DNA from 3 places in the Exiguobacterium sp. s36 genome. Region 3 is predicted to be linked to each of the others. Evidence: riboswitches for the same ligand, from Rfam matches in the RefSeq annotation. Region 3 holds a riboswitch; each other region holds the start of a gene.

Region 1 (10,734 bases), on a different contig from region 3:
TGTACCATGAGTTCAAGCTCGGAATCGAGGCGTATCTCGCCTCGACGACGCTCCCGTATGAGACGTTGTCGGATTTGATTAACTGGAACAACAGTCATCCGGAGACGATTCCGCATGGACAGAAGACGTTCGAGAAAGCGAACGAACAATCGGGCCGCTTGATTGAGGACGCCTATTTGACGCGCCGCCTCGACGACGTCTATCACGCCAAGACAGACGGCATCGACCGATTGTTGGCCGAGCAGGAACTTCATGCGCTCGTCTTGCCGCATGACCACAATTATGACATGGCGGCGAAAGCCGGCCATCCGACCGTCACGATCCCGTATCGCTTGAAGGCGAGCGGGGCCCCGTTCGGTCTATCGTTCACCGGGACGAGCTATGCCGAACGCGACTTGATTCGTCTCGCCTATGCGTTCGAGCGTCACGTGACACGTCCCGTCCCACCGTTATAAGAACGTTGCACAGGTCGTCCACGTCCGCTACAATGGTACGTATGCGGATTGAAGAAAGGACAGATAGCAATGAAACCATCTATATACGGGCTGACATTCGATCAGCTGACGGAAGCGTGCGTCTCTTGGGGATACAGCTCCTTCCACGCTAGACAAATCTGGGACTCGCTCTATATCGACCGAGTCAAGCACATCGAGGACATCTCGGTACGGGCCGAGGTACGTGAGGCGCTCGCCGCCGAATACGTCATCTCGACGCAAGACCTGTTCGTCAAACAAGAAGCGGGCGACGGGACGGTCAAATTTTTACTTAAATTGCATGACGGACACTATATCGAGACGGTGCTCATGCGTCACAAATACGGACGTTCGGTCTGTGTGACGACGCAAGTCGGCTGCAACATCGGCTGTAGCTTCTGTGCGAGCGGCCTCTTGAAGAAGACGCGTGATTTGACGGCCGGCGAAGTCGTCGAACAGATCATGACCGTGCAACATTATTTGGACGAGGTCGGAGAAGGTGCCCGCGTCAGCCATATCGTCGTCATGGGAATCGGGGAACCGTTCGATAACTTCGATAACTTGGTCGATTTCCTCCGTGTCGTCAAAGACGAGCGCGGACTCGCCATCGCACCGCGTAAAATCAACGTGTCGACGAGCGGTCTCGCCGACAAGATTTATAAGTTCGCGGACCTCGATCTTCGCATCAATTTGGCGCTGTCACTCCACGCCCCGAACGATGCGTTGCGGACGCAAATCATGAAAATCAACCGGGCGTTCCCGCTCGACAAGCTCATGCCGGCCATCCGGTATTACGTCGAGAAGACGAACAAACGCATCACGTTCGAATATATTCTCTTATCGAAAGTGAACGATTTGCCGGAGCACGCCGAGGAACTCGCCGACTTGATTGACGATATTAAAGACAAGTCATACGTCAACTTGATTCCGTACAATCCGGTCAACGAGCATATTCAGTATGAGCGGAGCACGTCTGAGGACATCATGGCGTTTTATGACGTCTTGAAGAAGCGGGGCATCAATACCGGTGTCCGTCTCGAGCACGGGACTGATATCGATGCGGCCTGTGGCCAGTTGCGCAGCAAGCATATGAATGTCGAAGGCGCAAAATGACAGAGACTCCTTGAATCTCCTGATTCAAGGAGTTTTTTTGTCTTCTGCCCTAGATGGATTGCCGGCCCGGTTCAGTATTTTTCGTCCGAGCGGTTGCTATTTTGGGAAATGTTGAATAGAGAGTGCCCCCTCAGGGAATAGTCACTTGAAATCAATGTAGAGAGTGGAGGCAATTCAATGGAGACAGTAAACGCTGCGTTATGGATTCGAGTTCGAAATACGCTTGGGGAAGGCCCGTGTTGGGATGCGGAACTGAAACGCTTCTATTGGGTCGATATCGAGGGACATACACTTTGGTGGTACGATGAGAAAGAAGATGAACTGTCGTCGTTCGATATGGGACAACAGATCGGGTTCGCGGTCCCGAAAGTGACGGACGGCGTCGTCGTCGGCTTGAAAGACGGGATTTATGAGTGGGACGAGACGTCAAAAGAGCTCGATAAAATCGTCGAACTCGACGACCCAGAAGGAAAGCTACGCTTCAATGACGGGAAAGCCGACCCGTACGGCCGCATCTTCGCCGGCACGCTCCATCTTGAAGACGAGGCGGAACAAGCGACGCTATACCGGTTGAATCGCGACGGCAAGACCGAGGTCATGTTGAGCGAATTGACATTATCGAACGGACTGACATGGTCACCTGACCATTCGACGTTCTATCATATCGATACACCGACCGAGACGGTCCGTAAGTACGCCTTTGACTTGAAGACGGGAACGCTCGGCGAAGGAGAGGCAATCATCGATTTTTCAGTCGAGGACGGATTCCCGGACGGCATGACGTCCGACGAGGAAGGGTTTTTATGGATTGCGCACTTTGCTGGCGGCCGCGTCTCGCGCTGGGACCCGAAGACGGGTGAAAAAGTGCTCGAGGTGCTCGTGCCGGCCCCGAACGTCACGTCGTGCTGTTTTGTCGGCGACGATTTGAACCAACTCGCCATCACGACGGCTCGTGAGGGGATGGATGACGAGGCGCTCGAAGCCCATCCGGACGCAGGGTCGGTCTTCAAAATCGAGACAGACGTGAAAGGAATGCCGCTCTATCGGTTTGGACGATAAGGAGGTAAGGAGATGGTGAAGCGATTGCTCGTTCGTGCAGGCATCGGTTTGGCACTCGCGGCCGTGGCCAGGGTCGGAATCCAAAAACTACTGGATGCGAAACGGGAAGACAACCACACGTATTTGAATCCGCGCTGGGATGAGGCCCCGAGTGTCGATGCCGATAAGGATGAGGATGAGGTCGGTTTGACACAGCTCGATTCGATATATCGGGCCGAATGGCAGGCGAACGCGTACCCCCGCTCCGAGGCGGAACGCAAGGCGTTAGAAGAATAGGGGAAGTAAGCACGTCCGGAAACGGGCGTGTTTTTTTCTTGACAAGAAAGACGCGACCCGTCATCATCTAAAAAGTAATGATTACGATTTAGGAGTGGGGATATATGAAACGAATTCCAATCACGGTGCTGTCCGGTTATTTAGGGAGCGGCAAGACGACGTTGATGAATCATCTGTTGAACAATCGGTCAGGCAAGAAATATGCGGTCATCGTCAACGACATGAGCGAGTTGAATATCGACGAACGATTGATCGAGCAGAATGGCTTCTCGCGGACGGACGAAAAATTGGTCGAGCTATCGAACGGCTGCATCTGTTGCACGCTGCGTGAAGATCTGCTCGAAGCGGTGCAGGAGATCACGAACGACCGTGAGCTCGACGGGATCATCATCGAGTCATCCGGCATCTCAGAACCGATTCCGGTCGCCCAAACGTTTACATACGCAGATGACGCCCTCGGTATCGATTTGACGAGCCGCGTCTATATCGATGCGATGGTGACCGTCGTCGATGCGTATCGGTTTTTGAAAGACTTCAACTCGGGCGAGTCGCTCCATGAGCGCAAGCAGGCCATCGATGAGACGGACGTCCGCGAAGTCGTCGACCTGCTCGTCGACCAAATCGAGTTCGCGGACATCATCGTCTTGAACAAGGCGGACCGCGTGACCGAGACGGAACTCGACGAGATGGCCGGGCTGTTAAAGGCGCTCAACCCAACCGCCAAACTGTTGACGTCGGTCCACGCGAACGTGGAACTGACCGAGCTGTTGGACGTCAATCTGTTCGATTTCGAGCAGGCGATGCACGCCGCCGGCTGGATTCAAGAACTAGAGGCCGAGACACACACACCAGAGACGGAGGAATACGGAATCAGCTCGTTCGTCTATCGCCGCCGTCGTCCGTTTCATCCGGAGCGGCTCCACGCCTGGATTGAGGCGTTCCCGGATCAAGTCGTTCGTGCCAAAGGTTTCTTATGGATCGCCTCCCGGAACGACATCGCTTGCCTATTCTCGCAAGCGGGGTACGCATCGACGCTCGAACACGCGGGACGTTGGCTCGCGACGTTGCCGGAGGAGGAACGCCATCTCATGTTCGCGGCAGAACCTGAGCTCGCCGCCGACTTCGTCGAGCCGTACGGGGACCGTCAGACGGAGCTCGTCTTGATCGGGCAGCAGATGGAGCGTTCGGTCATCGAGGCCGGACTCGACGCGTGTCTATTGACGGATGAGGAGATGGCGCTCGATTGGACGACATTGCAGGACACGCTTCCGGGGAACGGTATCGTGACTTTCACATAAACCGTTTACAAATTCGGAGCGGTCGTCTATACTTCTCGTTGCATAGATAACCGCATACATTGGACTACACTAGGGGTGCTTCGGCTGAGATGTGAGCATGGCTCCAATCCCTTATGACTCGATCCGGGTAATACCGGCGTGAGGAAGTGTGGCACTTTTTCTAATGGATTTTTACATTGAACGAGTGGCCGCATTCTCATGGATGCGGCTTTTTTGTGTACATACAATAAGGGGGAATAGAACATGAACAACCAATGTGGTACGAGTCCGATTGTCGGATTCCGCTTTACGCTGAGCCCAATGACATCTGATTTTGTGAGTATCATCAAAGGGGCATTGAAAGAGACGAACTTGCAAAACGTTTGGCGGCATACCGATGACGTCTCGACTGTCATCCGGGGACGCAGTGAGCATGTGTTCGACGTGGCCAAAGCCGTCTTGTCACATGCAACGAAGACCGGGGAACATGTGTCGATGAGCGGGACGTTCTCGGTCGGGTGCCCAGGCGACACGGCAGGAGACAATCTGCTCGACGTGACGACTGATCCTGTGAACGGTACGGTATCGACCCAGTACGTCTCTTCCCAGTTCGCCCTCTATCCGCTCGGGGACGCGAAGTATATGGACATCATCTACGAAGAAATTGCGTTTGCGAAAGAGCGTGGCGTCTTCAATGACTCGATGCATTACGCCTCGGGCATTCACGGCGACATCGAACCGGTGTTTTCATTTTACGAGGCGACGTTCGACCGGGTCCGTGCGAAGACGAGCCACGTCGTCATGACGGTGACGTTCAGCGTGAACAGCCCGTCACACGAGGGACGTAACGATGCTTAAGTCGTGGAAGTTAAAAGAAATCGTCTTGTTGGCCATTTTATCGGTCGTGTTCGCTGTCGTCTATTTGGCGTTCGTACATGTCGGGAATCTATGGGCTGGCTTGATTGGACCGATCGCGTACGAATGGATTTTTGGGATTTGGTTCATCGTCTCGATTATTGCGGCTTATATCATCCGCCGACCTGGCGCCGCATTCTTGTCCGAAGTGCTTGCGGCGACGATTGAGATGATGATTGGTAACGCGATTGGACCTCGTATTATTTTAGTCGGGATCATTCAAGGACTTGGTGCTGAAGCGGCGTTTGCGGTCACGAGCTACAAGCGATATGACCTTTGGGTGCTCATGCTGGCCGGATTTGGTGCAGCTGCGACTAGTTTTGCGTATACGTACGTCATGGGTGGACTTGCTGCCCTCAGTCCGACATACGTGGCGACGATGTTCGCGTTACGAGCGACGAGCGGGATGATCATTGCCGGTCTGGGAGGTAAGATTTTAAGCGACTTGTTGCTTCGGACGGGTGCGCTCGAAGGGTATGCCATCGCGCGTCAGGGACGTGTGCATGGTTGATGCAGAACAGCTGTCATTCCGCTATCCGGAAAAACAGAGCAAAGTATTGACGGACATCACGCTTCAATTAACGGCTGGGAGGACTCTCATTACAGGGGCGAGCGGGTCGGGGAAATCGACATTGTTCTCTTTGTTGAATCGTCTGTATCCAGAGAACTGCGATGGAATCGTGACGGGCAAACTATATTTGTTTGACCGCTCTTATGATACGTATGCAGCTGGTGAGGTGAATCGTCGTGTCGGAACGGTGTTTCAAGATCCTGACAGTCAGTTCGTCATGCAGACGGTCGAGGAGGAATTGATTTTCACACTCGAAAATTTTGCCGTGGCGAGGGACGAGATGATGACGCGTGTGGCCAATATTTTAGCGGAATTGCAGTTGACCGATTATCGTGACCGAGTCATTCATGACCTTTCAGGTGGAGAAAAGCAACAAATCGCTGTCGCCTGCGCCTTGATCGGGAAGCCAGAATGGCTACTGCTCGATGAGCCGCTCGCGCACCTTGATCCCGAGACATCAACCCGTTTCGTTCAGTGGCTCGACAACGTCGCACAGACGGTAAACGTTGTCATCATCGAACATCGACCCTTCCTATGGGGCGGGTTCTTCGACAGAGAAGTGGAACTCGTGAACGGACGCATCAACTATGATGGACCGTTCGTTGCCCGCCCGGATTATACGTTCTCTCCGGTCGAGGTGACAAAAGGAGATGATTTTTTATTTCACGTACCGCAATTAAACAAAAAAACATTCAATTTAGCAGCGAGCAAGCTGACCGTCGCCGAGGGTGATCTCATTGCCGTACTCGGTCGAAACGGCAGTGGCAAATCGACTTGGCTCAAGAGCCTTGCCCGCGAACATCAAGAAGTCGGACTCGTCCCACAATCTCCGGCTCATCTGTTTATCACGAGTGATGTGTCATGTGAGCTCGCATATGGCCATAATCGTCCGATTGGGGACATCATGAACCGGCTCGGACTTGGACCGTTTCGTAACGACCACCCACTCTCGCTTAGTCACGGGCAAAAACGAAGGCTCGCCATCGGCGTGATGATGCTCTCGAATAAACGGCTCATCGCGTTCGATGAACCGACTGCTGGACAAGATGAGGTATCGCTTCGTGCGCTTTATGAATTGATGGTTGAACGAATCCGCGCCGGCCAGACGGTTCTGTTTGTGACACACGACCTTAGTTTCGCCCGAATCGCGAACACCTATTACTTGATGCATGAAGGTTACTTGAGTGGGCCATATGATGCATCGCTCTGGAATGAGACAGAGCTACTACAAGCTCACGGTTTATTGCTGGAGGAATCGTGATGACGTTTCAAGAGATGAATCCGACGATTAAATTTATGACCGTGACGTGTCTCATGTTCGGTCTTGCCTTTATGTACAATCCATGGACGCCGCTTGCGGTATTCATCGGAACGCTTATACTTCAACTTCTTTTTTCTAACGTGAACTGGAAGCGGTGGGGGCTATTCATGATTCCGTTTTTATTCACCGCGCTCGGGACATTGTGGACGACGCTCGTCTTTGGAAAAGAGACGGGCGGGGAGGTCATGTTCACGCTGTTCGGCAACGACGTCACCGTCGAAAATGTGATACTAGCAGCGACGCTCTCCTTACGGGTATTAGCATTCACCGCGTTGTCACTCCTGTTCACATTGACGACGGACCCCAAACGGTTCGTCTACAGCTTGATGCAACAAGGGAAGTTGTCGCCTAAAATCGCTTACAGTGTCTTCGTCGGCTTTCGTTTCTTTCCGATTTTGAAGCATGAACTGATGCAGCTGTATGAAACGCATGCTTTGCGAGGCGTTCGTTTAGAGACGCGACTCGAACGCATTCGGCACGTTCCGAATTTAATCATCCCGCTTCTGGCCGGATCAATCCGACAAGCGGAACGCATCGCGTTCTCGATGGAGGCACGCGGGTTCACGGGGGAGCCTCGAGCTACCTATGAACTGGTTCCCGTCACGCGGAGTGACTTTCTGATGGCGTCGCTCTTACTTCTATTGTTCGGAGTGAGCGTATGGATTGGCATATAAACGAAACAAGACGACTCACTCGGAGTCGTCTTGTTTCGTTTCTTTCACGATTCTAAACTTCGGTTTGACCGATTCGTTATTGAACGCCTCGAGCACAGTGTTCTCGTTGGCCATACGAATCTGTTGCGGCTCGCCTTTGGACGTCGTACCGATACAGAACATATGAGCCTCGTGGTCGGCGAACAGCGTCTTATACGGAGTCGCATGGTGCATCAAGCGCCCTGGAGAGCCCCAGCCGACGATTGCCATCCCGCCGGTCGCCTCGACCTCGTCGAGCGTTTCCTCCACGTAATGAAAGTTGACCTCGTCAAGCTGTGACTCGACGTAAGGCAGATTGTCATTGATGGCGAGTGTCGGGACGAGACTGATGACGCGCATCTCACGGATCGGTTGATCGAGATGGTTACGCATGAGCATATACGCCCTCTGTGTGGTCGTGCCAGACAAGAAGGCATCGCTCATCCGGGGTGAGTAGATGATGACGGCACAGATGACGCCGTCGACGACATCTGTGAATTCGTACGTTCGCATATATCGTTTCGTCTTGTCCTCATTGAAGACCGACTTGACGCGAATCGTCACTTCCTCGATATGGGTGTTCATAATGTTTCCTCACTTTTGCTCAAATAGTGCCAGGTCAGACCCAGCCGGCGAACCATTCCAAATAGCGAATCGTATAGCGGGCGACTTGTTGCGTCGCCGACGCCTTGTCATCTGGTAAATAAGACACGTCAGTTTGATATGACTCATAAAACGACATCACATCGTTGACATACTGCTCACTTCGGTTGTACTCGAAGATGGCGTTCCGAATCGAATCAGTCGAGTCTGCCGTCGTCCCACCGTGCTCACTCAAATAATATGCAGCCGTATGGGCCGAATCGACGAGACTGTGCGGGTCGGCCTGACCGTCATTGTTGCCGTCCCGTCCGAGACCGCCATACTGTTCGATGAGGGCGAGGTCTGTCAAATCGACTTCATCCTCGGGGACATCTCCTTTTTGGTCGTCGGTGTCGTACTGCCAACCAAGCCACGTCCGCGGCATGAATTGGAACGGACCGATCGCCCCGACCGATGAACGCATCGATGAGCTATGGGAGAAAATCGTCTCGACGCGATGGACCGCGGCGAGGAGTCGCCAATCGACGTCATAGGTCGCCGCCGCATCCTCATAAACGTCACGATGGACGGCGGGGATGCCATGATCCCCGTAATAGGCCCGGAAAAGGGCGTTGTTCACTTTATCATGTTGACCAAACCAGCCGATTGCGCCGAGGCACAGCACGATCACAAGCAAGAGACCGGTCAGTCGCAAAATCAATCGTTTCAAGATTCCGCCTCCTAGCTTTCTAGACAATACCCGAATAGTGTAGCATATAGCTAACAGGAAGGACAGGAGTGGATATCCATGCTCGAACAGGCCGTCTTTACCATCATTCTCGTGTATTTATTGATTGTCCAATTGTTCAACGCCCGGTTGATGAAACCGATGATTGAAACGCTCGGACGAAGCCGCGTGTACGATCAGACCATCAAATCGGCGTGGGGGCTCTGTTTGCTGTTGCTCGCCCTCGTCTTTTTGTTCCAGGTCCCGCCTGAAGCGGTCGGGCTCGGCTTCGCCCCGGCCGAGGGGGATTTGCGCGCCTGGCAGTTCTTCTTTTTGACGAGCGTCCTCATCTCCGCATTGATCGCGTTCTATCTGCTCGTGAAAACGTCTCCAGGTTTGCGGCGCCGGTTACGGACATATTATGAGCTCGAGATTGAACGGTTGCTGTTGCCTCAGACGATTCAGGAGGCGAGAGCGTGGGGCGCCGTGTCTTGGACGGCTGGAGTGACCGAAGAGTTCATCTTCCGTGGCGTGCTGCTCTACACGGTCACATTGTGGGTGGACGTCTCGCCCCCGATGCTCGCCTTGATCGGCGGAGCGTTATTCGGGTTGGCCCACGCTTATCAAGGTGTCCGAGGCATCCTCGTGACCGGTCTCGTCGGGTGGGGGCTCGGTTATTTATATGTGGCGATGGGTATCCTCTGGCCGGTGATGGTCGTTCATGCCTTGCTCGATCTTATTGCTGGACCGATTCACGTCGTCGATTCAGAAACTGACTGACGGCCGCCTCATACGCGGGCTGGTCTTTCAAAATACAGTTCGTATGTTCCGCGCCGTGGATGAGGGCGATCTCATTTTTGCGGTTGAGCGCATTCATCTCGACGGACATCCAGGTCGGGACGAAATCGTCCTCTGTCCCATGGATGAACAAGACCGGCACATCGATTGCCGCGAGCGCTCGTTTCGGTCGGACTTGGTGCATCCGGAATCCGGCTCGCGTCCAAAGGAAGTAATTGATTCCCGGCAACAACAAATCACCAGGCAGTCGGTGTAAGACGTTCAACTGATGGCGCATGAGTTGTCTCATGTCATCGAACGGGCACTCGGCAATCAAAAAATCGACATCTGTCAATGGACCGGCCTGTAAAATCGAGGCGGCGCCCATCGACACGCCATGCAGCCCGACCTCGGAGACGGATTCATTAACCCGCAACCAGTCGACCCAATCCACGATGTCATGTTTCTCATGATAGCCGTACGAGGCGTACACGCCCTCGGATTCGCCGTGGGACCGCAAATCGACGGCGAGCAGATTGTAGCCGAGGCGATGGAACATCGCCAAATGCGGGGCCATGAAGCTGTGGGACGCCGTATAGCCGTGCACGAAGACGATCCACTTCGATGAGCCTTCGTTTCGGTAGACACGCCCATAGAGGCGATATCCGTCTTGCGAGCGGAGCGAGACGTGCTCAAACGGCACGTCGTGATAAAAGGATTGATCTTCCTTCGTGTAGGGGGCCAACAGCATCTCGGGCGTCTTGCGTTTCCCTCGTGTCATGCGTTTGAACGCATAGTAGCTGATGGCATAATAGCCAGTGAATAATGTTGCGAGTCCAACCTTCCATCTCTTCTGCATATGAACCGCTCCTTTCCCCATTATTGTACCCGAAAACGCGTTCCCAATTCACGCGCCATATGGATCATGGTGTGTTTTCAATGACGGAACGC
Region 2 (10,734 bases), on a different contig from region 3:
GGCGGCGGAATCGGGGCATATGTCATCGCCGATGAGATGTCCCGTGCCGTCGTGCCAGACGTCGTCGGGATGACGAACGACGAAGCGACGACCGAACTCGAAACAGCCGGTTTTGTCGTCGAAGCGACAGAGCGGGCGAGCGATAACATCGCCGCTGGCGACGTCATTTCGCAGACACCGCAAGCCGGTCGGAAACCGAAACGCGGAACGACCGTGACGATTGTCGTGTCGGCCGGGAAAGAGACGGTCGCGATGCCGGACGTCGAAGGATTGTCTCAGTCGGCGGCCGAGCGGACGCTCAAAGACCTCGACTTTGCGGATATCGAAATTCAATCCGAGGCGTCGGAGACGGTCGATAGCGGCGATGTCATCTCCCAGTCGATTGCTCCGGACAACGAGGTCGTCCCGTCTGAAGAGACGGTGACGCTCGTCGTCTCGACCGGTAGCAATAAAGTCGAACTCGCCAATTTAGCCGGGTATACGTTTGAGGAAGCGACGACGTACGCCGAACAGAATAGCTTGAAAATCGTCAAACGAGACGAGTATTCAACGAGCGTGCCCGCCAACCAAATCATTCGTCAGTTACCGACGGCCGGAACAGCCGTCGACCCGGGGACGGAATTGACCGTCATCGTGTCGCAAGGGGTCGAACCGACCGACGTCTCGATTGAACGGGAAGTCAACGTCGAAATCGATCCGCCTGCTGAAGGCGAAGAACCTGTGGCACTCGAGGTCGTCATTCGGACGGTAGACGCCCGTGGCGAAGTCGAAGTGTTGCGTGATAAGATAACGGAGACGACGACTTACTCGTATACGCTCGTCATTGCACCGGACGAAGTCGGAACCGCGACGATCGAAGTCGACGGGGAAGTCGTCCGGACGGATACGGTGACGTACGCACAAGCAAAAGATTCACAATGAAGAGGTGGCGCGCGCGTCGCCTCTTTTTCTAAGGAGGTCATAGGATGAAAGGTACGATTATTCGATTACAAGGCGGGTTTTATGATGTCATGACGGAAGAGAAACAAGAAATCCGTTGTCGCGCCCGCGGCAATTTCCGCAACCGGAACATCTCGCCGGTCGTCGGCGACGATGTCGATATTCAAGACCAAGGGGACGGCACAGGCTATATCTTGGCCGTCGATGAGCGGTCGAACCATCTCGTCCGCCCGCCGATTGCTAACATCGATCAAGCGTTCTTGCTGTTCTCGGTCAAGGAACCGGCATTCTCGTTCCATCTGCTCGACCGTTTCCTCGTCTTAATCGAATCGAAGCAAGTCCATCCGATTATTGTCTTAACGAAAATGGACTTGTTGACGGAGTCGGAACTCGAAACGATTCAAGCGGCAGCGGCCTTATATCGGTCAATCGGCTATGAGGTCATCGAGACGTCGACGGAGACCGGGTCGGGGATTGAACAAATTCGTGGGTCGTTTAAAGAGAAGACGAGCGTGTTTGCCGGACAGACCGGAGTCGGCAAGAGTTCGCTCTTGAACGCGGTCGCGCCGGAACTAGAACTCGCGACCGGGAAAATCTCGAAGTCGCTCGGCCGAGGCAAGCACACGACGCGTCACGTCACGCTCATCACGCTCGCTGACGGGCTCGTCGCTGACACGCCTGGTTTCTCAAGCCTCGAGTTCCCAGAAGAACTCGAAGTCGAGGAGATGCGCTGGTGCTTCCCTGAGTTCGTCGAGCGGCACGACGACTGTAAGTTCCGAGGCTGTGCCCATTTGAACGAACCGGGTTGTGCCGTCAAAGCGGCCGTCGAGGCGGGAGAAATCGCTTCCACCCGTTATGAGAATTATGTTACGTTTATGGCAGAGTTAAACGATAGACAACGGAGGTACTGACATGATTAAAATTGCACCCTCGATTTTAGCGGCGGACTTCGCCAACCTAGAGGCAGAAGTGAAGGCGGTCCAAGAGGCCGGCGCGGATTATATCCATTTTGACGTCATGGACGGTCAATTCGTCCCGAACATCTCGATCGGTCTCCCGGTGCTCGCGAGCTTACGGAAGAAGTCGGACATGGTGTTAGACGTCCACTTGATGATCGACCAACCGGAGCGCTTCGTCGAAGACTTCATCAAGGCGGGAGCGGACATCGTCACCGTCCACGTCGAAGCGACGAACCATTTGCATCGCGTGCTTCAACAAATTAAGGCGGCCGGAGCCAAGTGTGGCGTCGTTCTCAACCCGCATACGCCGCTGTCATTGATTGAACACGTGCTCGGTGACGTCGACATGGTACTTCTCATGACGGTGAACCCTGGCTTTGGGGGTCAGAAGTTCATCGAATCGGTCGTGCCGAAAATCGCGGCGTTGAACGAGATGCGCCAAGCGCGCCGTCTCGACTTTGAAATCGAGATTGACGGCGGCGTCAACGCGGAGACTGCGAAATTATGTATCGATGCCGGTGCTGACGTGCTCGTGGCCGGCTCGGCCATCTATAACGAGCCGAGCTATAAAGACGCAATCGATAGCATTCGCAACGCATCTCGTGTATAATCGTCCATAGAACAACAAATATTGTCGCAAGGGGTGTCACATTCTGTGGCTGAGAGGCATACGCTAACCCTTTGAACCTGTTCCGTTCACACGGACGTAGGGATGTGGCGAAAATGCACGTTGCTACTCGATAGCAGCATGGCGTTTACGTCATGCTGCTTTTTGTCGTTCGCTCATATTTTAAGGAGGGAAATAGATGAAACAACGTTTAAAATTACAGGCGCTCATTGAAATCTCATTGTTCGCCGCACTCGGTTTGATTTTTGATTTGCTCATCCCGTTCCGGATGCCGCAAGGCGGGTCGATCAGCTTGGCGATGTTGCCGATTTTCGTCATGGCGTATCGTCACGGTTTGAAAGGCGGACTTGCGACCGGTGCACTTGTCGGAACGCTGCAACTGCTGTTCGGGGCCTACATCTTCACGCCGGTCCAGTTCCTGCTCGACTACACGTTCGCTTACGGTGTCGTCGGGATGGCGGGACTGTTTGCTGGTCAAGTGAAACGAGCCGCCAAGGATGAGGCGAAAAAGACGCTCGTCGTTTATTTGGTGCTCGGCGCGCTCCTCGGTTCACTGCTTCGTTACGGCGCCCACGTCTTGTCGGGGATCGTCTTCTTCGCCGAATACGCGGAAGGTCCGGTCGTCGCCTACTCGTTCGCCTATAACATGACGTACATGCTCCCGTCCTTCCTCGTGTCGGCCGTCGTCCTCGTCCTCTTGTTCGTCTCGGCGCCGCGCTTCGCGACGCTCGCGACCCGGGACGTCCGCTAATGCGGGTGTTGATTGTGGCGGCCAGCCCGGAACCAATCTCGGGACTCCCGCGTGACGTCGATTACATCATCGGCGTCGATGGGGGGTACGAGACACTGTTGAACCACGGGCTGAACCCAGATCTCGTCGTCGGCGATTTCGACTCCTTCACGGGCGAAGTGCCGATCGACGCCGTCCGCTATCCATCTGAGAAAGATGTGACCGACCTCGAGATCGCTCTCGAGGCGGCACGGGGGCATGGCGCGACGGAGATGATTGTCTACGGTGCGCTCGGCGGCCGGCTCGATATGACGCTCAGCAATATCGGTCTGCTCGAGGCGTATCCGGAGATGCGTCTCGTCACGGCAGGGCAGACGGTACGACTCGTCGGGTCGGGACGCTATGAACTCCCGCGTCAAGACGGTCACTATTTGTCGCTCATCCCATGGAAGCAGGCGAACGTGACCATCCGCGGCGTCAAATATCCGCTCGACCGTCACGATGTCGTCAGCCATGAGGCGCTCACCATCTCGAACGAATGGGACGATGAAGCGGCGGATTTGATCGTGCACGAAGGCATGGTGCTCGTGCTGTATGTCAAAAAATGAACACAAAAAAATCCCATCGGCGAATGCCGCTGGGATTTATTTCGTTCGTGTATAAAAATTATACGCGTTCAACGAGACCTGATTTAAGAGCGCGAGCTGAAACCCAAACTCGTTTAGGTTTACCGTCAACGAGAATACGAACTTTTTGTACGTTTACACCCCAAGTGCGTTTTGTCTTGTTGAGTGCGTGCGAACGGTTGTTACCTGATTTAGGTGATTTACCTGTTACGTAGCATTTACGTGCCATGCGTTTCCCCTCCTTTTTTATGTGGGTTCGTCCTAATAGACACTCGTTTATATTAGCACGGGTTTTTTCACGATGCAACTAGAAAATCATAGGATGACAAGAAAAAAACTTGACATTACTGGAAAGGATTTTAATAATGAATGAGGGTTACGGCTACAATTGACCGAGTTTATGGAGCAGGTTCTTTTAATAACTAGGTACTTATTGTAGAATGTAGTGAAGGAATCATTCCGAATAAAGGAGGCTACTCCATATGGCAATTGAAATGAAGACAACATATGGCAATATTGACATCACGAACGACGTGGTCGCGACACTCGCAGGCGGTGCGGCGATGGAATGTTTCGGCGTTGTGGGAATGGCGTCTCAAGCTCAATTGAAAGACGGGATCGCAGAACTATTGAAACGTGAAAACTACGCCCGAGGCGTGGTCGTACGTCAAGATGGAGAAGACGTACATATCGACATGCACATCATTGTAAGCTACGGGACGAAAGTGTCGGAAGTCGCATACAACGTGCAAAGCCGTGTAAAATACACGCTCGGTGAAACTTTAGGATTAAACGTTTCGTCGGTAAACATATTCGTACAAGGCGTTCGTCTGACGAATGACTGACGAGAACGAAGGAGGATTTGGTGTGGGTTTAAAACGTTTAGATGGATTGGTGTTCGCGAACATGGTCGCGAACGGTGCAGCCAACTTGAGCCAGAATGCGGATTATGTAGATTCGCTTAACGTCTTCCCGGTGCCGGACGGCGACACGGGGACGAACATGAATTTGACGATGACATCGGGTGCGAAAGAAGTGGCCGCACTCAACTCGGCGAATATCGCTGACGTCTCATCGAAGTTTGCACGCGGTCTCTTGATGGGGGCACGTGGGAACTCGGGCGTTATTTTGAGCCAGTTGTTCCGTGGTTTCGGTAAAGCAATCGAAGGCAAGACAGAAGTGTCGACAGTCGATTTCGCCGAAGCGTTGAAACGTGGCGTCGATACGGCATACAAGGCGGTTATGAAACCGGTTGAAGGAACGATTTTGACGGTTGCTCGTGAAGCGGCCGACGAAGCGCTCCGTGCTTCAGAGTCGACGAGCGACTTCAACGAGTTCATGGAACTCGTGATTGTCGAAGCGAAAGCTTCACTCGAACGGACACCGGACTTATTGCCGGTCTTAAAAGAAGTCGGCGTCGTCGATTCAGGCGGCCAAGGCTTGCTCGTCATTTATGAAGGGTTCCTCGCGAGCCTCGAAGGCAAAGAACTTGAGAAACCACATGCACCGGTCATGGATGCGCTCATTGAAGCTGAACATCATGCCCACGCCGCGCAAGGATTCATGTCGACGGAAGACATCGAATTCGGCTATTGCACGGAAATCATGGTCCGGTTCCAAGACGAGAAATTGAAGGACGTGCCGTTCAACGAGGACGCGTTCCGCAATGAATTGTCTGAACTCGGTGACTCGCTCCTCGTCGTCGCAGACGAAGAGTTGCTCAAAGTTCACGTTCACGTCGAGACGCCAGGTGACGTCATCACGAAAGGACAGCGTTACGGGGAACTCGTCGCTGTCAAAATCGAGAACATGCGTCAACAGCACTCGACCATCTTAGAAGAAGAACATGGCGCCAACCAGCACGGCGTTCAAACGGCTGCTCCGACGGCTCCGAAGGCGAAAGCGCCGTTCGCGATCGTTACGGTCGCGATGGGCGAAGGTGTCAGCGAATTGTTCCGTTCACTCGGGGCGGCCCACGTCATCGAGGGCGGTCAGACGATGAACCCATCGACGGAAGATATCGTCAAGGCGATTGAAGCGGCCAACGCGGATCACGTCTTCATCTTCCCGAACAACTCGAACATCATCATGGCTGCTGAACAAGCGGCCTCGGTCGCACCTTGCGGCGTCTCGGTCATTCCGACGAAGACGGTGCCACAAGGACTCGCGGCAGCGATCGCCTTCAATCCGGAAGCGGATGTGGAAACGAACGAGAGCGTCATGAAGGCTGCGGCAAGCGCCGTCAAGTCTGGTCAAGTGACGTATGCGGTTCGTGATACGAGCATCGACGGTGTCGAGATTCGTAAAGACGACCACATGGCGATTGCCGAGAAGAAAATCGTCGCCTCATCGGCTTCGAGCCTCGAAGCGGCGAAAGCGCTTGTCGACGCGCTCGTGGATGCCGATGACGAAATCATCACGATTTTGACGGGCGAAGGTTCGTCAGCGGAAGACGTCGTAGCACTCTCGGCGTATATCGAGTCGAAGAACGACGAGATTGAAATTGAGGTCCATGACGGGAAACAACCGCTCTACTCCTACATTTTTAGTGTGGAATAAGCTGTAACTCAGCCCTACCTTCTGTATAATGAAGGTAGGGTTTTTTTGAAAGGGGGAAATGCGATGAAATATCGCAGTGTGTTTGATATCATCGGTCCGGTCATGGTCGGTCCATCGAGTTCGCATACGGCCGGAGCCGCGCGCATCGGCCTCATGGCTGGGAAGTTGTTCGGGCGTACGCCACGGCTCGCGCACATCACGTTTTATGGGTCGTTCGCCGATACGTATCGGGGGCACGGTACCGATGTTGCCATCGTCGGCGGCATCATGGGCTTCGATACGTTCGATTTGCGCATCCCGCAAGCACTCGATATCGCCAAAGAGCGCGGTATCGAGGTCGTCTTTGAGACGAGCGATGCGTTGACAGACCATCCGAACACGGCCCGGGTCCACCTCGAAGACGAGGATGGCACGTTCGAAATCGTCGGGATTTCAATCGGCGGCGGGACGATCGAGATTACCGAGTTGAACGGATTCCCGCTCAAACTGTCAGGCGGCGGTCCGGCACTCGTCGTGTTGCACCATGATCGCTTCGGGGCGATCGCGGCCGTGACCGGCATCTTGGCCCGGCATGAGTTGAATATTGGGCATATGGAAGTGAGTCGTCACGAGAAAGGCAAGCAAGCGCTTATGGCGATTGAGATTGATGAACATCTGTCAAAAGACGTGTTAGCGGAAATTGAACGGTTACCTCAAATCGAGCGGGTAGCCATCTTTGGGGAATAAGGAGAAACCAATATGTTTAAATCAGTAGAAGAATTAGTCAGAACGGCAACAGAGCGAGGCATTCCGATTTCAGAAGTGATGATCGAGCAAGAAGTGCACGTCAGACGCTCGACGCGGGAAGAAGTCGTCGGCATGATGGAGCGCAATCTAGAAGTGATGGAAGAAGCGGTCGCCCGGGCACTCGAAGGCGTGACGTCCGTGACGGGTCTCACGGGGAACGATGCCGTGCTCATGACCGACTATATCCGTTCCGGCAAATCGCTCGCCGGAGACTTGATTTTAGATGCGGTCGCAAAAGCGATCGGCACGAATGAAGTCAACGCGGCGATGGGACGCATCTGCGCGACCCCGACCGCCGGAAGCGCCGGTGTCGTACCGGGTACGTTGTTTGCGGTCAAAGAACGTCTGGAGATGGACCGTGACGCGATGGTCCGCTACTTGTTCACGTCAGGAGCGTTCGGCTTCGTCGTCGCCAACAACGCCTCGATTTCGGGAGCGGCTGGTGGTTGTCAGGCGGAAGTCGGATCAGCGACCGGGATGGCCGCCGCGGCCATCGTCGAAGCGGCCGGCGGGACGCCGGAACAATCGGCGACGGCGTTTGCAATCGCACTGAAAAACATGCTCGGTCTCGTCTGTGATCCAGTAGCTGGGCTCGTCGAGGTACCGTGCGTCAAACGGAACGCGATGGGCGGGGCGAACGCCATCGTTGCGGCCGATATGGCACTCGCCGGAATCACGTCCCGCATCCCTTGCGACGAGGTCATTTCCGCGATGCATGAGATTGGTCAGATGATGCCGACCGCGTTGAAAGAGACAGCGCGTGGTGGTCTCGCCAATACGCCGACGGCACGCCGTCTCGAACGAAACATCTTTGGAGAGAAAGAAAATGTCCAGAAGTGAGGCGTTGACGACGCTGAAAGGGGTCGGGCCAGAGATGGCCAAAAAATTAGAGACGATGGGTCTCGAACGAATCGAGGACGTGCTGGAGCACGTCCCGTTTCGTTATGAAAATTATAATAGCGGCACGGTGACGACGGCCATTCACGGCGACCTCGTCAAATGGAGCGGCACCGTACAGGCGGCACCGCTCGTACGCTATTACAGCAAAGGCAAGAACCGGCTCCAATTCCGCTTGTTGCTCGAGGAGCGCTACGTCGTCCACGTGACGATGTTCAACCGGGCCTTTTATAAAGACAAGCTCGCGCTCGGCGCCACGGTGACGGTCAAAGGGAAATGGGATATGAACCGGATGACGATCAGTGCGACCGACCTCGAGTTCGGTGAGCTCTCGGATGGGTTGCAACCGATTTATTCGCTCCGGGCCGGATTGACCCAAAAGAATTTTGGACGCATCGTCAAACTCGCATTCGAACAGACGACCTCGTTCGAGGATCGCTTGCCCGAATCGATTCGGCAACGTTATCGTCTCGAGGACCGGGAGACGATGTTGAAAGGGATGCATTTCCCTGATTCGGTCGAGACGTATAAACAGGCACGCCGAAGTTACGTCTATGAAGAGTGTCTGCTCTATCAGTTGAAACTCCAGGCGTTCCGTAAGATGGAGCGGGCGGGGAAAGGGCGCGCGCTCACGCTCGACAAGCAGCGGTTGAACGAGTTCGTCAAACAGCTCGCGTTCCCGTTGACAGGGGCACAGACACGTGTCATCCGGGAGATTGTCGGCGACTTAGAAAAGCCAGAACGGATGAATCGGTTGTTACAAGGGGATGTCGGGAGCGGAAAGACAGTCGTTGCCGCGATCGCCTTGTATGCGACGGTGTGCGCCGGCTATCAAGGGGCGCTCATGGTCCCGACGGAGATTTTGGCCGAACAGCATCTCGCCTCGTTGCAGGCGCTGTTCGAACCGTACGGCATGCGCGTCGGGCTACTGACGAGTTCGGTCAAAGGCAAGGCTAGGAACGAATTGCTCCAGGCGATTAAAGACGGCGACGTCGATATCATCGTCGGGACGCACGCCTTGATTCAAGGGCCGGTCGAGTTTTCGCGTCTGCATCTGGCCATCACCGATGAGCAACACCGGTTCGGGGTCGAACAGCGGAAAATGCTCCGTGACAAGGCGGAACTCGCCGACGTGCTCTATATGACAGCGACGCCGATTCCACGGACGCTCGCCATCAGCGCTTTCGGGGAGATGGACGTCTCGACGATTGATGAGATGCCGGCCGGGCGGAAGCCGATTGAGACGTATTGGGCCAAGACCGATCAAATCGACCGGGTCCATGCGATGGTGAACCGTGAGCTCGCCCTCGGACGTCAAGCGTACGTCATCGCGCCGCTCATCGAGGAATCGGACACGCTCGAAGTCGAGAGCGCGACCGCGCTCTACGACATGTTACGGGAGCGCTTCCCGAATTATGCGGTCGGTCTCATGCACGGTAAACTGTCGAGCACCGAGAAAGACGAGGTCATGAAGGCTTTCGCTAGCAACGCCCTCCAAATCCTCGTCTCGACGACGGTCGTCGAGGTCGGGGTGAACGTGCCGAACGCCTCGCTCATCATCATCCACGACGCCGAACGATTCGGCTTGGCGCAACTGCACCAGCTGCGTGGGCGTGTCGGTCGAGGCGCCGATCAATCTTATTGTATATTGGTAGGGGATCCAAAGTCCGACGTCGGGAAACTTCGTTTAAAGACGATGACCGAGACGAATGACGGATTCGTGCTCGCCGAGAAAGACTTGGAACTCCGCGGGGCCGGTGACTTCTTTGGGACGGCCCAGAGCGGTCTGCCAAGCTTCCGCGTCGCTGATCCAGTACTCGATTTAAAAGTGATGGAAGTGGCGATGCAAGACGCCGTACGGCTGCTCGGGAGCGAGGCGTTTTGGAACGAGGCGACGTATGCCCCGCTCCGACACTATTTGAAACGACTCGACTTACTCGTCGGAGAACGATTGGAATGACAAACAACACTTGAAAATAAAATCTAAAGAATATATACTGCTATTAGTACCAGGTATTAAGTTCTTTAGCATAGAGTTTAGGAGGGAACTGAATGCGGGTACCTAAGAAAGAGCGGCAACGCTTATTGCAAGAAACGATTGATCGCAACCCGTTCATCAAAGACGAAGAGCTGTCGAAACAGTTTGCAGTCAGTATTCAAACGATTCGACTCGATCGGATGGAGTTAAAGATTCCGGAAGTGAGAGAACGGATCAAGCACGTTGCCTCAGAACACCTCGATGAAGTGAAGTCGCTCGCCATGAGCGAGGTCATCGGTGATATGATTGACTTGAAGCTCGATGAATCGGCCATCTCGGTTCTCGACATTGAGAGAGAACACGTCTTTAGCCGCAACGAGATCGCCCGGGGACACGTATTGTTCGCCCAGGCCAACTCGTTAGCGGTGGCGCTCATCAATGATGAATTGGCGTTGACCACTAAAGCGGACATCCGGTTTAGTCGCCAGGTCCATCTTGGAGAGCGAGTCGTTGCCAAGGCTCGTGTAATCAAACTACGTCGGGACGGAAGAACGGACGTCACAGTGGATAGTTATGTCGGCGAAGAGTGTGTCTTTAGCGGAGACTTCACGATCTATCGTCGCGGTGAGGAG
Region 3 (10,734 bases):
ACTCGATTTTGCAGTCCTCTTTTAACAGGCGCGATGTGACGAAGGCGGTTTGGCTGATGAGCGATTCAAAGTCGTGATGGAGCGTATAACCGGACGGACCGGTCAAATCCAAGGCGAACGTGAACGTATCGAGCGTCGTCTGTTGAAACACTTTCGACTGCAGTCGTCCGAGTTTTGCGGTCGCATACCAATCGATCTCCTTCACCGGTTCCCCTTCATACGGTTTCGACCCGATCAGTTGCAACGGATTTCGAAGCGGTGACGCCAAGTGCGGCCGGTCCCCGAGCGCTAGCCGCTTCGTCCCGACCGGTGGATGCAACAGGAGCGATGGAAGCACGGTCCACTCTGTATCGATCGGTCGTTCATACAAATACGTCCCAAGGCGAAACGGGAGCGTGACGGCGATGACGCACTCCTCGAACATGGCTGGACCGCGATACTCGGCGCGCACGATCAATTCGTGCCGGGCTCGACCGACATCGACCTCATAGTCGAGCACGTTCGGAAGGCGCTCATGCGCCGGAAAGCTGATTCCTGAGCTCGCCTTCAAGCGAACCCGTAGCGGTAGTCCGAGCCGATTCAACTCGTCCACCCCATCAACCACCAACACGAGCCGACTCTCATCTCCGACAAACAGCAATTCTTCGTATTGTGTGAACCGGAGATCGATGTGCCGCTCAAGTTGTTGCCGCGTCCGCTCGAGCATCCAAATCGCACTCGCTATAATGAAACATAGATAGCCCAACCCATAGACGTACGGGAAGAACACGAGTATGGCTCCGCTCACGAGATATACAGGGAGGAGCCGGCGCTGCAACCAGGCGTGCGTGGACAGGATCATCCGTCAGCCCTCGACCGGCACGGGCACCGTGTCCAGAATGTGCGCGACGACGTTCGCTTTCGTCGACTTGATGCCGCCTTCGAGCGTCAAGCTGATGCGATGGGCGAGCACGTACGGCGCCACGGCTTTGACGTCTTCCGGGATGACATATAGCCGGCCGGCCAAATAGGCATAGCTTTGACACGCGCGGAGCAACGCGATCGCGCCGCGCGGGCTGACCCCGACCTCGACAGACGCGTGCGCCCGGGTCGCATGGACGAGATCGAGCATATAATCGAGGACATCGTCTTGAATCGCGACTTGTCTCGTCTCGGCTTGTGCTTCTTGCAGCGAGGCGAGTGACGTCACGGCTTCGATGTGTTTGCGGGTCTCGGTCAACACTTGCAACAACAGTTCCCGCTCTTCGGCGGCGTCCGGATAGCCGACCGGAATCGAGATGAGGAACCGGTCAAGTTGCGCGTCTGGGAGCGGGAACGTCCCGGTCGATTCAATCGGGTTCTGCGTGGCGATGACAAAGAACGGTTTCGGCATCGGATACGTCTTCCCACCAATTGAGACTTGTCGTTCCTCCATCGCTTCGAGCAGCGCCGACTGGGTGCGCGGGACGGCCCGGTTGATTTCATCAATCAGGACGACGTTCGCGAAAATCGGACCTTGCCGATGGTCAAAGCCTTGCGTCTTCATATTGAAGTAGTCGGTCCCGATGACGTCGGACGGGAGCAAATCGGCCGTAAATTGGATGCGCGAGAATGACCCGTCCAAACTGCCGGCGATCGCTTTGGCGAGCAACGTCTTCCCCGTTCCAGGTACGTCCTCGAGCAAGATGTGCCCTTCGGCGAGAAGCGCCGTGCAGCAGAGCCGGACGACTTCACCTTTCCCCAAATACACTTCATTCAACTGTTTGATGACCGCTTCGATTCCCATTTCGTTCCCCTCCATTGGTAGATGTCTTATTCGAAGTTTACCTGTTTATGGTAATATAGACAATAAATAGTCTGAACATTCCGGTAAGGAGGGAAAGGATGAAGTGGTCATCTCGATTTACAGGGTTCCTTGTTATGACAGCTTGTCTCGTTGTGACATTCGTCTTCATTAGCAAGGAGACGTTCAGTTGGCTTCAAACAATCCATACACCTGCTCCAATCAGTGTGATCGAAATGGGCAAGCCAGAAGAGGCCCCACCGCAAAAAGGTGGTATTGATTTGGGTTCTACCGATGAGAAGGGAAAAGGTGGAGAACGGCAAGTGAAGGAAGACATGCTCAAATTCAAATTTGGTAGCGGGAATGGTGATGCCCCCGGCGGACTCGGCACATTGTTCGCCTTCCTCGCCGCCATCGGGTTGACCGTCTATGGCGTGCATCGATGGCTGCGTCGTCGACGGTGGGAAAGATTCACGTTCTCGTCTAGGCCGGATGCTCCGGTGCCACTGTCCCTCAACGCGGACACATCGATTGAGGCACGGACGTTCCCGATGCTCACGAATATCGAACTGAGGGATTGGCTGATCACGTTCAACGCGTCGCTCGCCCCTGAGTTAAAACTTCGGACGAATGAGACGGTCGTCGACTGGTTCGAGCGCATCGACCTGACAGATATCGATGCCTCGCTCTATCATCTGATTCGCTATGGTCCCACATCCGATCATGACATCCCGTTCGAGCAACAACAAAGGTTTCACGAGGCACTCGACCGCTACTTACAGCGACACCCCTGAACGAGAAAGTACCCAGGTTCTCACAAAGACGTAAACGTGCTACGCTCATTGATAATAGGGAAAAAATGTAACTTTCTTAGGAGGTTTGATTAATGAAACGCCTAGGCTTGCTCGGATTCAGTGTGTTCTTGCTTACCGGATGCACGGATCCAGTCGAGAAACCAATCGTCCCGGCTGATACAAACGAGCCATCGTCCGAAGAAATCACCACATGGACGCGCGAAGACTTCAAGGACGTGTTCGACCAATATGAAAAAGTCCCGCCGCTCTTGAAGGCCCTCGAGAACGATGGAATCACCCCGTTCCGCGAGACGTTCGAGCACGTCGTCATCGCCGGCGACGGCATCCATCATACATACGCCGATATCCATCCGTTCAAACTCGACGACGGCACGTACGCCACCGTCTATGAGAGTGAAAATGGAGACATCGCCAACGGTCCCGAGTCGGTCGCGCCGCTATTTTGGCAAGAAGCGTCGTTCCTTCAATTCGTCGAAGAGATTGAGAAACGAAAATACGGAACGAGTGCCCCGCCGACGGACGTCGTCTTGACACAAGACGAGTTCCAGGCGCTCTATAACCGCCACGCCTATACGTCCGCGCTCATCGTCGAGCTCGACGAATGGGGCGTACAAGTGGCGCGCGACCCGCTCGAAGATGTCATCATCGCTGGGAACGGGGTCAAGGAAGTGAAGGCCGATTTAATCGTCTTTGAAGTCGAGGGCGGTTACGCCATCGTCTACGACCAAGACGGTGAGATCTTCAAAGGGCCGGAGTCGATTGCCCCGCTGTTTTGGAACGAGACGGATTACGAAACCTTACTTCAGAAGCATGAATGACTTATCGGACGCGTCGTTTCAAGTCCCGGTACTCGAGTAACAAGTTGAGCCATTGCGCCGGCTTATCGCTCGACGCTGCCGCATTGTGCCGATATTTTGTCACGTACAGGTACCACGACAAGGCCCGGTAGACGCAACCGAGCTCTTCGGCAATCAACAGGTGACGCCAAAGCACGTCTTCGGGTGCAACGCCACTCCACGCCTTCAAGTAAACCGCGCGCATCGTTTGAATCTGTTCATACCAGACGACCTCGTCCTCTTCCGGCAATAAATCGTACAATGCGTTCCAAAACACGCGCACGCCGAAAAACGGATGCGTGACCGTCGCGTCGCCCCAGTCGAGGATACACAAATCATTCGTCCGTTCCCGCCAGAAGATGTTGCCGCCGTGCAAATCACCGTGCTCGAGGCTCATCGGCATCCCGATTGCCAGCTCGTCACACATGGCAATCAATTCGTCTTGAAGCGCAAGTATGGCCTCGGCTTTGTATGGCTCAAGCCCAGCACAGAGCTCAGGCAAATACGTTTGGATTTCATCCTTCAACTTGGCCGGTCGCCGTTCCGGGAGGCCGTAAGACAAATAGGTCTCGATTTGGTCGATTTCCTGGCGCTGCAGTTGTGCGTATTGGCGCAACGCGGTTTCATATCGACTCACGTCCGGCCGTTCACGTAACGCCGCTCCGCCGATATCTCGCATGAGCAACCAGTTTCGGGCTGAATCGATGGCGATGACGTCAGGGACGACACCCGGATGCCGCTCGGCTAGAAACGCCGACAGATTGGCTTCACCGCGGCTGATGTCGGTCACCGCTTTGGCGAAGTAACGTTCCGCGTCGACCTGGCCAACAACCAAATACGTCAAATCGGTGTCTTTGACGACGTGCCATGTCGCACTCGGCACGTTTGCGTCAATCCATCGTTCGAACCGTTCACGAAACGCTCGGTCACGCCATGGAATTGCCTGACTCATCCTGTTCACCCTTTCTTTCATCATCTCCTAGGAGGAAACGATATGGACGTTGTGTATTACTCATACCCGGTCGATGCCATCTTGTATATGTATTTAGGGGCGACGGCCGTCGTCAGTGTCCTCATCGGGCTACTCGTCTGGCGTCTGTTCAAGCGCCGGGACATCGGCTTTTGGACAACGCTTGTCATCAGCTTCATCGGGCTGTCGTTCGCGCTCGTCTGGTTTCAAAACGCTTCCGTCGACGTGTTCATGGGGACACTCCCATGGTTAATCAATCTCGTCTTCTCCCTTTTGTTATACGGCCTGTTCGTCGGCACGATCTATGTCACGTTCCGACCAAGAAAGCTCGACCGCATCAAATGACGGTATGCTATACTTAACGTAATAAACGACCACTAGGGGAGCCTTCGGGCTGAGACGGCATGCGCCGGACCCTTCGAACCTGATCTGGCTCATACCAGCGTAGGGAAGTGGTGTGGGATTCGTCTGTCTTTCCACGCCACTTTTCCACTTGGAGAAGTGGCGTTTTCATTTCGAAAGGAGACTTATTCATGCGAATTCAACAACTCACTTGGATGGCGATGCTCGTCGCCATCGCCGTCATCGGTTCCCTGTTCATCTCGATTCCGACCGGTGTCGCCCGTGCTTATCCGATTCAACATATGGTGAACGTTATCGCCGCCGTCACCGTCGGACCGATCGGGGCCGTGCTCGTCGCGTTCGTGACCGGACTCGTCCGTGTCATGACCGGTACTGGATCGCTCCTCGCGTTCCCTGGTGGTATGATTGGCGCACTGCTCGCCGGTATCTTTTATATGAGGACGAACCGCGTAGCCTTCGCCGCATGTGGTGAAGTCATCGGGACTGGCCTCATCGCTTCGCTCGTCGCCGTCCCATACGCCAAGTTATTGATGGGGAGCGAGTTCGGGGCGCTGTTCTTCTTCCCAGCTTTCCTTGCCTCGAGTGTGACTGGGGCCGTGCTCGGCTGGATCGTCTTGGCTCGGGTCAAGCAATTGCGACCGCTCACGGCGAAGCGATAAATACTTCCCTCCCACCGATAGTAAATGGTAAAATCAGGATATCAGATATTAGGAGGTCATTTCTTGAATCGATTGACGCTATTATTGGCGGCCACCGCTTGCCTGTTCATGTCCGGTCTCTTGTACACGCTCGAACGCATCGCCACGTTCACCCGCTGGAATGCTCAGATTGCGACGGGCACGTTTTCCAGCGAGCCGATGTTCGTCGATGTGTTGCTTCAAAACGTGTTCATCTCGATTTTCGGAGTGGCCGCGATCGTTCTCTTTTTCAAAGCGGGCAGTGCTGTCCAAAATACATCGTCCACAAAAGCAGGGACGGCCGACTTATGACGGCTGTCCCTGTTTGACGTGATACACCCAAATCTCTTCCCCGTTTGCCTCATCAATCAAGCCGCTGTCGACAAATCCACCCTTCGCATAAAATCGTTTCGCCGGTTCGTTCGTCGGATGGAGACTGAGGATGAGGTCATCCACATCGAATCGCTCTTGAATCCACACGAGTGCCAACTGTAAAAAGCGTGACCCGATTCCTTTCCCTTGCTCTGTCACATCGATCATAAATCGATCGAGCCAGATGTAACGCTCCATCTTGTTCTCGGCCCCAATCATCATGAAGCCGACGGGATGCTCATCGCGACAAAGCGCATAGCACTGCCACGCATATTTGACATCGGTTTCCATCTCGCGAAGCGATTCGGTGTTTGTTTCGATAAAGCGAGCTTGGTCAGAAGCGACGGTCAAGGCGACAACAGCCTCCCGGTTCGTGTCATCGACAAGTTGAATCGTCAGCGTATCGGCAGCCATCGGCGCACCTCTTCCATGTCCAGTCCGCGCTTCGGCAAAATATAGGCGCTGACCGAGGAGTTGTATAGATACACATAATCGTCCTCCTCGACGACTTCCTTGATTCCTGCCCATGACACACGCGTCTCGCCGAACTCATTTAAATCGCGCAGACCAGTCTCCTCCAAATCCATCGTGTGGGGGCCAATCATGCCTTCGTTGCTGCGCTCGTCGATGAGACGCCGCGTCTGCTTCCGGACATGCCGTTCAAAGTATTTCGGATAATACAGGAACCAAAGAATACTCGCGACCCCGTATATGCCATATAGCCACCAGTCCGTCTCTTGGAGCCACGTCGCCAGCACGAAAGCAGCGCCTAAAAAGATAAGTGGTCCGATGATTCGCTGTAAGAGGATCATCCGCTTTCCTGTTTTCGAACGTTTAATATGGCTCAAGTTGAACCGGATATAGTCGTCTTCTGTCAATTCGTATTGGATTTTCATCATCATTCCCTCCTCGGTGTCCTATACGTCTCGTATGAAGAAAAGTTCCGTTCAGGACGTTGATTGGATAAACTAAAAGAAAGGAGTGACATCATGAAACAAATCCATCACATCTGTATTCAAACACCCGACTATGAGGCGTCCAAACAATTTTATGAGGCGCTCGGCTTCGAACTCGTTCAGGAGTCACCTGACTTTCATACGCGCGCGTACAACAGCTGGCTCAAACTTGGCGATTTCTATATCGAGCTTCAAACGGCAAAAGTCGACGAGACGTTGTCGCCTTATTCAAAGCACGTGGCCGGCCCGGTCCACTTCGCGCTTTATGTCGATGACCTCGAAACAGAAGTGCGGCGCCTCGAGGACCTCGGTGTAACGTTCCTACCAAAGCACGGTGGGAACATCTACTTCGTCGTTGATGGTCATTTGAGTAAATTAAAAGCCCCGGAAGGCACGATTATCGAGCTCCGGGACACGTTTGTCATCAAGTGAGGCGCTGCCTCGCTTTTTTTATTGCTAAAATCGCACACCCTCATGTTTTTCGCCGTCTTCGAACAGGTACATGACAGAGAACACACTTTGTCCGTAACGTTTGGAGGCCTTTCATGAAATATCTCGATTATTGGAGTTACTTATCGCTCTCCCTCGCCAAGCTGTTCCTATTCAGTCTGTTGACGGCGAGCGCGTTCGACCTGCGCTTTTTGTTCATCAATCTAGCGACCATCTTGATGATGACGAGTTGGGCGCTACTCATAAAACAACAGACGCGCCGCTGGATTTTGTTCGCGTCGCTGTTTCTGCACAGCACACTCCTCATCTCGGACGTCTGGTACTACCGCTATTTCGGTAACTTGCTGTCGGCCGCCCTACTGTCTGATATCGGCCAGATGGGAGACGTCGGGGGCGGCTTTCTGACACTGATTCAAGCGCCCGACTTCATCTTGTTCACGGACTTGCTCGTCTACGCGGCTGTCCTCCTCTATATGAAGCGACACCCCATCACGGAACCGAAACGTCTCGGTCGCCGTTTGGCGGTCGCCGGTTTTCTTATCGGCTTCATCGTCTTTACCGTCCCGACCGTCGTTCATTACGCCGAAACAGATCACCGGAAAAGCCCGATTTCAAATATGCGCGAGTATTATCAGCTCGGCTTTTGGGGCTATCACGGCCTCGATGCATTCCGCGGCATTCAGGACGCCCTTCATCTCGGTGGCGACCTGACAGAACGGGAGCGCAGCCAAATCGAAGCGTTAGCGACCGAACCAGTTGAGACCACAGCCGATACGAACGTCATCGTCGTCCAGCTCGAGTCGTTCCAAGCGTCCGTGATCGGTCAGACGGTCAACGGGCAGGAACTGACGCCGAATTTGAACGCGCTTCGTGATGAGATGCTGTATTTCCCGAATTTTTATCATCAGACGCACGAGGGCCGGACGTCCGATGCGGAATTTACCGTCAACGCCTCGCTCTATCCTGTCAAATCAGGTTCGGTGTATACGCAGTATGCGACGAACACGTTTGACGCCTTGCCTGAGCAGTTACGACGAGCCGGCTATGATACGGCCGCGATGCATGCGTTCGACAAGGAGTTTTGGAATCGTGCCAACTTCTATGAGCAGATTGGCTACAACCACTTCTTCCACCAAGACGATTATCCGGCCGATCCGGTCATCGGTATGGCCGTCGGCGACAAGGAGTTCCTGACGACATCGGTCGACCACTTGGACACGTTGGAAGAGCCGTTCTATTCCTTCATGGTCGCGTTGACGAGCCATACGCCGTATGAGATTCCGGACGAGGAGAAACGGTTGGATCTATCGGAATACGAGGACCCGCTCCTGCAAGACTATTACCATACCGTCCACTACACCGATGCCGCCGTCGGTCTCATGATTGAACGACTGAAAGCCAACGGAACGTGGGACGACGCCTTGGTCGTCTTTTATGGCGACCACGACAGCGGATTGACCGCTGCCGGTGACGAGATGGCTATAAAAGCAGATGCCGACTCCACGGTCGATTTGTTCCAGCTTGACCGCTCCGTCCCGTTATTCATCAAACCGGCCGGACTTGAACGAGGTCAGACGGTGAAGGTGAGCGGCGGTCAAGTCGATTTGGCCCCGACCATCCTCGATTTGCTCGGGATGACACCGACGTACATGCTTGGAAATTCGCTCCTCGACGACGAGCCCAATTTGACCGTGTTCCGGAACGGCTCGTTCCGCTACGACGACCTCTATTTCGTACCGGATTTGACGGAGCCGGTCGGCAGCGGTATGTGTTATTCGGTCGAGACCGGCGATGACTTGCCGCTTCAAGCATGCGAACCGTATATTGACGAGGCCGTCGAACAGCTCCGTTTATCCGATACGATCATCGAGAAGGACGCACTGTCCAACTTCCAACAAAACGACAAACAAGCCGCTCCGAAGTAATCGGGACGGCTTGTTTTTTGTCAGTAGACGTTTCGTAACGCGGCGATATCGATCTTTTTCATCGGCAAGAATGCCTCGGTCACTCGCGCCAACTGCTCCTTTGTACCGGTCGTCAACATCTCTTCCATCTCCCACGGCACGATTTGCCAGGAGACGCCATAACGGTCCTGGAGCCACCCGCACTGTTCCGCTTCCGGAACGGCCGACAGCTTGGCCCAATACTCATCAATTTCATCTTGCGACTCACAAAATGCAATGAGCGATTGCATCTCATTGAAGGCGAATTGATGATTCTCCGCGCTGTCCATGGCGACGAACTCGCGTCCGGACAAGACGAAGCGGGCGTAATTGAGCTTCCCTTCCAACTCTGGACCGTCTGTCGCTTCGTAACGAATCATATGGTCTTCGAGCACATAAGAATCCGGGAAGATGGAGATCCAGTCGTTCATCGCCGCCTCGGCGCGGCCGAAGACGTCCCCAACGAATAAAAAGCATGGGGTCACCGTCTGGATGTCCATCCCGCCGCTATGCATGATTTGCCAGGAGACACCGTACTTGTCTGTCAACCAGCCGTAGCGCTCACTGAAATCATACGTGTCGAGCGGCATGAGCACCTCTGCCCCCTCCACAAGCTCGTTCCACAGCGTCTCCACTTCTTCCGACGTCGGGAACGCAACCATGTATGAGATGGACGGGTTGCGCTCCTTCAGCGGACCAGCACCGAGCAGTTGAAAGAACTGTCCCGCCAGCGAGACGGTCACAATCGTCGTCTCACCTGATGGCGTATCCGTCAGTTTTGTCGTATAGTCGACGAATGAATCAGGAAATCTCGACACGTACCACTCCGCAATCGCCTCGACGTCGCCTTCGAACCAAATGCACGGGATAATCGGTTGAGTAATCATAATCCTTTCTCCTTTCAGACTTCACGCAGACGGTACACGTCACGGACGGCGAGTAGCGTCTCAGCTGCCTTTCGGTATGCTTGGTAATGTGGTGAGTTGATGTGATGGTCAAGCGCCATCTCGTCTTCGTACTTTTCATAGAACACGAACGTGCCCGGGGCATCGATTGACTCATGGAGCACATACGTCAGGCACCCCTTCTCTTGTCGCGACGGAGGAATGACCTCATCGAGCGCTTGCCGTAACTCGTCCTCTTTCCCCGGATGTGCCTTCAAAATAGCGGTGATTGTAATTGCCATATGCGATTCCTCCTCATTTTAGGACTGACGCAAAACTGTTCCCGTTTTGGAAGAGATGTATACGCAAATGGACACGCCTATTTGTAAAGGCGTGTCCATCGTTTAGACGAGTTCGTTCGCAATCTCGTTCAGTTCTTCAATTTGATCTTTCAACGAAGCTAACGCTTCTTGCTGTGACATCGTCAGCACATGAACGTCTTGACTGTTCACTTCGAGCGCTGTCATTAGTGCCGACATTTGGGAAGTCACTTGGTGAACTTTGTTCAGTTCTGATGCGACGACTTGGAGCTGTGTCGACGTCTCATCCACGGTGCTTGCGACCGTTCCTGTCGTTTGGATCATGGAGAGAATCGATGTCCCGCTCTTACGGACTTGTTCTTCCTGCGTCGATAAACGTTCTGTAC

What was found. A riboswitch is a leader RNA that binds a small molecule or an ion and turns the genes downstream of it on or off. The one in region 3 is predicted to bind thiamine pyrophosphate.
Region 1: it holds a riboswitch for thiamine pyrophosphate, as region 3 does, so the genes downstream of both, KNP95_RS13650 (Ykof family thiamine-binding protein) here and thiW (energy coupling factor transporter S component ThiW) in region 3, are expected to answer to the same signal.
Region 2: it holds a riboswitch for thiamine pyrophosphate, as region 3 does, so the genes downstream of both, thiT (energy-coupled thiamine transporter ThiT) here and thiW (energy coupling factor transporter S component ThiW) in region 3, are expected to answer to the same signal.

The regions. Positions count from the first base shown of each region.
Region 1 covers NZ_JACSLW010000008.1:4,231-14,964, forward strand. Annotated here, with positions in the region: gene KNP95_RS13625 (amidase family protein) at 1-455, shown strand, start outside; gene rlmN (dual-specificity RNA methyltransferase RlmN) at 525-1,586, shown strand; gene KNP95_RS13635 (SMP-30/gluconolactonase/LRE family protein) at 1,764-2,645, shown strand; gene KNP95_RS13640 (hypothetical protein) at 2,658-2,921, shown strand; gene KNP95_RS13645 (GTP-binding protein) at 3,026-4,219, shown strand; TPP riboswitch at 4,281-4,381, shown strand; gene KNP95_RS13650 (Ykof family thiamine-binding protein) at 4,463-5,056, shown strand; gene KNP95_RS13655 (ECF transporter S component) at 5,049-5,624, shown strand; gene KNP95_RS13660 (ABC transporter ATP-binding protein) at 5,617-6,945, shown strand; gene KNP95_RS13665 (energy-coupling factor transporter transmembrane component T family protein) at 6,945-7,679, shown strand; gene KNP95_RS13670 (hypothetical protein) at 7,695-8,282, opposite strand; gene KNP95_RS13675 (lytic transglycosylase domain-containing protein) at 8,317-9,009, opposite strand; gene KNP95_RS13680 (CPBP family intramembrane glutamic endopeptidase) at 9,088-9,786, shown strand; gene KNP95_RS13685 (alpha/beta hydrolase) at 9,743-10,642, opposite strand.
Region 2 covers NZ_JACSLW010000002.1:301,595-312,328, reverse strand. Annotated here, with positions in the region: gene pknB (Stk1 family PASTA domain-containing Ser/Thr kinase) at 1-921, shown strand, start outside; gene rsgA (ribosome small subunit-dependent GTPase A) at 966-1,850, shown strand; gene rpe (ribulose-phosphate 3-epimerase) at 1,852-2,508, shown strand; TPP riboswitch at 2,528-2,628, shown strand; gene thiT (energy-coupled thiamine transporter ThiT) at 2,705-3,277, shown strand; gene KNP95_RS07070 (thiamine diphosphokinase) at 3,277-3,864, shown strand; gene rpmB (50S ribosomal protein L28) at 3,923-4,111, opposite strand; gene KNP95_RS07060 (Asp23/Gls24 family envelope stress response protein) at 4,365-4,727, shown strand; gene KNP95_RS07055 (DAK2 domain-containing protein) at 4,750-6,441, shown strand; gene sdaAB (L-serine ammonia-lyase, iron-sulfur-dependent subunit beta) at 6,505-7,167, shown strand; gene sdaAA (L-serine ammonia-lyase, iron-sulfur-dependent, subunit alpha) at 7,180-8,067, shown strand; gene recG (ATP-dependent DNA helicase RecG) at 8,054-10,084, shown strand; gene fapR (transcription factor FapR) at 10,177-10,734, shown strand, end outside.
Region 3 covers NZ_JACSLW010000006.1:19,901-30,634, reverse strand. Annotated here, with positions in the region: gene KNP95_RS12380 (DUF58 domain-containing protein) at 1-841, opposite strand, end outside; gene KNP95_RS12375 (AAA family ATPase) at 845-1,765, opposite strand; gene KNP95_RS12370 (hypothetical protein) at 1,864-2,556, shown strand; gene KNP95_RS12365 (hypothetical protein) at 2,649-3,395, shown strand; gene KNP95_RS12360 (aminoglycoside phosphotransferase family protein) at 3,397-4,365, opposite strand; gene KNP95_RS12355 (hypothetical protein) at 4,408-4,728, shown strand; TPP riboswitch at 4,753-4,851, shown strand; gene thiW (energy coupling factor transporter S component ThiW) at 4,917-5,405, shown strand; gene KNP95_RS12345 (hypothetical protein) at 5,469-5,735, shown strand; gene KNP95_RS12340 (GNAT family N-acetyltransferase) at 5,730-6,209, opposite strand; gene KNP95_RS12335 (YcxB family protein) at 6,191-6,691, opposite strand; gene KNP95_RS12330 (VOC family protein) at 6,785-7,183, shown strand; gene KNP95_RS12325 (LTA synthase family protein) at 7,297-9,126, shown strand; gene KNP95_RS12320 (VOC family protein) at 9,147-10,031, opposite strand; gene KNP95_RS12315 (putative quinol monooxygenase) at 10,046-10,330, opposite strand; gene KNP95_RS12310 (methyl-accepting chemotaxis protein) at 10,433-10,734, opposite strand, start outside.